Regions from separate parts of the Clostridium taeniosporum genome, predicted to be linked through region 2. Evidence: riboswitches for the same ligand, from Rfam matches in the RefSeq annotation. Region 2 holds a riboswitch; the other holds the start of a gene.
The links. A riboswitch is a leader RNA that binds a small molecule or an ion and turns the genes downstream of it on or off. The one in region 2 is predicted to bind thiamine pyrophosphate.

Region 1: linked by a shared signal. The riboswitch ahead of thiW (energy coupling factor transporter S component ThiW) and the one ahead of thiT (energy-coupled thiamine transporter ThiT) in region 2 are both predicted to bind thiamine pyrophosphate.

Annotation. Positions count from the first base shown of each region.
Region 1 covers NZ_CP017256.2:35,193-37,403, reverse strand. The annotation lists gene BGI42_RS15290 (TIGR04104 family putative zinc finger protein) at 1-186, opposite strand, end outside; TPP riboswitch at 751-861, shown strand; gene thiW (energy coupling factor transporter S component ThiW) at 1,051-1,569, shown strand; gene thiD (bifunctional hydroxymethylpyrimidine kinase/phosphomethylpyrimidine kinase) at 1,701-2,211, shown strand, end outside.
Region 2 covers NZ_CP017253.2:116,616-118,826, forward strand. The annotation lists gene BGI42_RS00495 (ferredoxin) at 30-218, shown strand; gene thiT (energy-coupled thiamine transporter ThiT) at 267-944, opposite strand; TPP riboswitch at 1,063-1,163, opposite strand; gene BGI42_RS00505 (hypothetical protein) at 1,184-1,390, opposite strand; gene BGI42_RS00510 (PadR family transcriptional regulator) at 1,723-2,175, opposite strand; gene BGI42_RS00515 (DegV family protein) at 2,178-2,211, opposite strand, start outside.

The DNA of each region.
Region 1 (2,211 bases), on a different replicon from region 2:
TATCTTATATATTATTAGTATTGGCATATTTACCAATGTAGATATTATTAATATTGAACATAATGATAACTTATATTCTTTTAAGCATTTCTTACATTTTAAATCTTTAATTTTTAAACTCCAAGTAGATTTAATTATATCCTTATATTTAAATCTTGTATTGCAATTAGGACATATATTTTTCATATATTTTTCACTCTCCTTTATTATTTAATTTATTATATCGCATATTCACAATATACCATAAATTTCAATTAGGAACATGTGGTATCTAATCAGATTTAGATTATTATTAATTAAATATTGGAGTAAGTAGTTACTTTAAATGTGTATTTAACTAGGTTTAAAAGTATATACGAGTAACTAAAATAGTCACTTATTTTGTAACAAAATAAGTGACTTATAATACAATAAAAATTATAACAAAATATGTTACTTATATTGCAACTAGAAATAATAAAAATATATATTAATATATTTGTTTAACACATTAAAAAGACCCATATATGTTGTAATGTAGAAAAATTATCAAAGAAGTAGAATATAAACCTCCATATAATATTTAGGAGTATTGCTATTATGGTCATTGAAATTAAAGGATTATAAAAGTAGTTTAATAAAAATACTATTGCTTTACAGAATATGGAGTTAGCATGAATTTTATATTAATATTTAAAATATAATTATATTTATCACTTGACTGATAAGAATTTATGGTATAATCTTTAAATTATATAAGATAATTTAATAATTTTTAACTAGGGGAGCTAATATTTTGGCTGAGATTGGAAAGATTGATTTCCTAGACTCTTATAACCTGATTTGGTTAACACCAACGTAGGGAAGTACACTAAATAATGAGTAGTATATTTATGTAGCCCTTGGGCTACATTTTTTTTATTCCAAAATAAGTAAGTGATTAAAAATTTAGTGCAGTTTCATTACGTTAGGCACATGAAATAGAATAATAGATTAAAAAGTACAAGTATATAGTCTATTATTTTTGAATGTATTTTAAATAAGAAAAGAAAGGAGGAGTAAAAAAATATTATGAATGAAAAATGCAAAGCACAGAAAATTGCATTAAGTGGAGTTTTGATAGGAATAGCAAGTATTTTTGGAACATTTTCAATTCCAATAGGAGTAGCTAAAATATCACCAATTCAACACTTTGTAAATGTAGTTGGAGCAATAGTTTTAGGACCAATTTATGCACTGGGAAATGCATTTATTGCATCATTGATAAGAAATATTTTAGGAACAGGTAGTTTATTGGCATTTCCAGGAAGTATGATAGGTGCATTTTTGGCAGGAGTTCTTTATAGAAAATTTAAGAAAAAATTAGTAGCTGTAATTGGTGAAGTAATAGGAACTGGGATATTAGGTGCTTTAGTAGCTTATCCAATAGCAACAGTACTTTTAGGAAAAGAATCAGCATTATTTGTATATGTAATGCCATTTACTTTTAGTTGCAGTGTGGGAGCAATTATCGCATATGTATTTTTAAAAGTTCAAGTCATAGAAAAATTTTTAATAACTAATAAAAACATAAAATCACAAAGAATTTAGAGAAAGATGTATTTCAAAACAGTATTGATATATGATAAAGAACAAATTTTAATGTTAGTTTGTGTTTTTATTATAATAGCAATATTAAGTTAAAATATAGTCTATAAAAAAGTAGGAAGAAGATGATAAAAATGTTTAGAGCACTTACAATTGCAGGTTCTGATAGTTGTGGCGGGGCTGGAATTCAAGCAGATTTAAAAGCATTTTCAGCTAATGGTGCTTATGGTATGAGTGTTATAACCGCAATAACAGCTCAAAATACAATGGGGGTTTTTGGAATTCAGGATATAAGTCCAGAAATGATTAAATCACAGATTAATGTGATTTTTGAAGATATTAGAGTAGATGCTATAAAAATAGGAATGGTATCTAAAATTGAATCAATTAAAGCAATATCAAGTTCATTAAGAAATATAAAAAATTTACCACTAGTTGTTTTAGATCCTGTTATGATTTCTAAAAGTGGATTTAAATTATTGTCAATTGATGCTAAAGATACTTTAGTTAAAGAATTATTTCCATTGACTACACTATTAACACCTAATTTACCAGAAGCAGAAGAAATTTTAATGACAGAAATAAAAAGTTTAGAAGATATGAAAGAGGCAGCTCAAAAGCTTAGAGAGTTTGGTCCTAAATATG
Region 2 (2,211 bases):
AGTAATCTCATAATGGAAGGGTGAGTTTTTTGAAAGCAAATGTAGATAAAGATACTTGTATAGGATGTGGATTGTGTCCATCAATTTGTCCAGAATGTTTTGATATGCAAGATGATGAAAAGGCTGGAGTTATAATTGATGAAGTACCAAGTGGGGCTCAAGATTCAGCAAAAGAAGCAGAAACAAGCTGTCCAGTTAATGCAATTTCAGTAGAATAAGAAAAGTGTGGTGTTGAAAGTTTATTTTCACACCACATTTTTTAATATTTAAGTTGTTACTTTTCTATTTGATACAACTGAAATGATTCTTGCTATAGGTAATGCAGCTATTATAACCAAGCATATTATTCCTTCTATTCCGATAATAGGACCATTTACCGACAGTGAATATAATGCTGGTGACATTCCTTCAGGGGCAAAAGATCCAAAGAAAGCAACTCCAGAAATAAAGTGACATATAAACCTACCCAAAACTGCTAGTATTACACCTAAATATTTTTTATTTGGCAAAAATCCAGCTATACCTAAACATAAAAATGGCAATGGATAATCAAATAATACTTGAATTGGATGTAAGATATATGGATCCATAAATAAAGTTATCATTCCATACAGAAATCCTGTTAGAAAACCAACTTGAGGACCATACATGAATGCAATTAGTAAAATAGGTACCATACTACCAAAAGTTATACTTCCTCCTTGAGGAAAATGATAGATTCTAAAAATTTTTAGTATTGTTGCTAAAGCTAATGCAATACCTATTCTAGCAATTAATTGAGGTGTAAATTTAATTTTTTTTGCTTTTACTAATACTACTAGTATAACAATACATCCTAGCAGTGTGATAATTGATAATGGGTCTGATATAACAGTTTGTACATTTTGGGGCAAATGATTATATAAATTTGAAATTTGTTCTGCCCAATCATTAAAAATACTCATAAAAAAAACCTCCTTAATTGTGCTTAGGAGATTGTAAACCGATAAATATAAATTTTTATTATTCAAATGAATAATAAATTATACTAATGATTATTATTCATTTTAGTATAATTATACATATTGAAAGGTTATACTTTCCTACGCCAGAATTAACTGGATCAGGTTCCGAGGGTTTATGAAATAATCAAATCTCAGCCAAAGGCTCCCCTAGCACTATAATATATATTTTACCTGTATAATTATAGGTAGTCAACTATGTTATAAGGGTTAAATTTGCTATCTTTATTATGATGAGTAGCATAATTTGATGAAATATCATTTAAATTAACTTTAGAGCCATTATAAGAATTACTTGTAATATTATTATATGGCATTATTGAATTAATATTATTCTTATCTATTACAATATCTTCTTTATAAGTTGAATCAATAATAAAGTCTTTCATAAATTAACACCATCCTTTAATAATATTTTTAGTATTACTTAAATAAATATGCATTAATATTATAAAGAAATTATTTTGGTGTTAAATTTATAAATCTTATTATTTGAAGATTATTAAATATAGAAATATTTTGTTTTAAAATATAAATTATTTTAAGGCATATTCAAATAGATAACTAGTCAGTATGCTGGTTTATTTTGTGAACTACTTATTCCTTGTAATTTACTAATAGAACAACTATTAGCAGAACTCAAGTCATTATATTTCACAAAATATCCTTCACATCTTTCACTTGTTATTTATTTTCATATGCCTAAAACAATACTTTAATTTTAATAAAGATCATTATATATAATTTTAAAAACCTCTAATGATTGTTCAATTTTAGGTTTTAAAAGTTTTTTCTTATTTTCATATTCTATTTTTCCTTTTTGTGTTAAATGATATATTTTTTGAAACTTTTTATTAGGATTATCCCATACACCTACAATAAGATCATCTTTTTCTAATTTTTTTAATATAGGATATATTCCTCCAGTGCTAGGAATCCATTTACCATTGGTTCTTATACCTATTTGGTTTGAGATTTCATTTCCATTTGTTGGATTTAAAGATAATATATATAAAACATATATAGGTAAAAGTCCTTTAGTAAAAACCTGACCTACAGCTTCTTTTTCTTTTTTTACTTTCTTTAATTCAGAAAGTTTATTTTTATATTCTTCATATAATCTTTTTTCTTCATTTTTTATATCATTTATATCAGAAAAATTAAAATCAGACATACCTAATCTACCTTTTCAACAATAAATCCAAAAAGA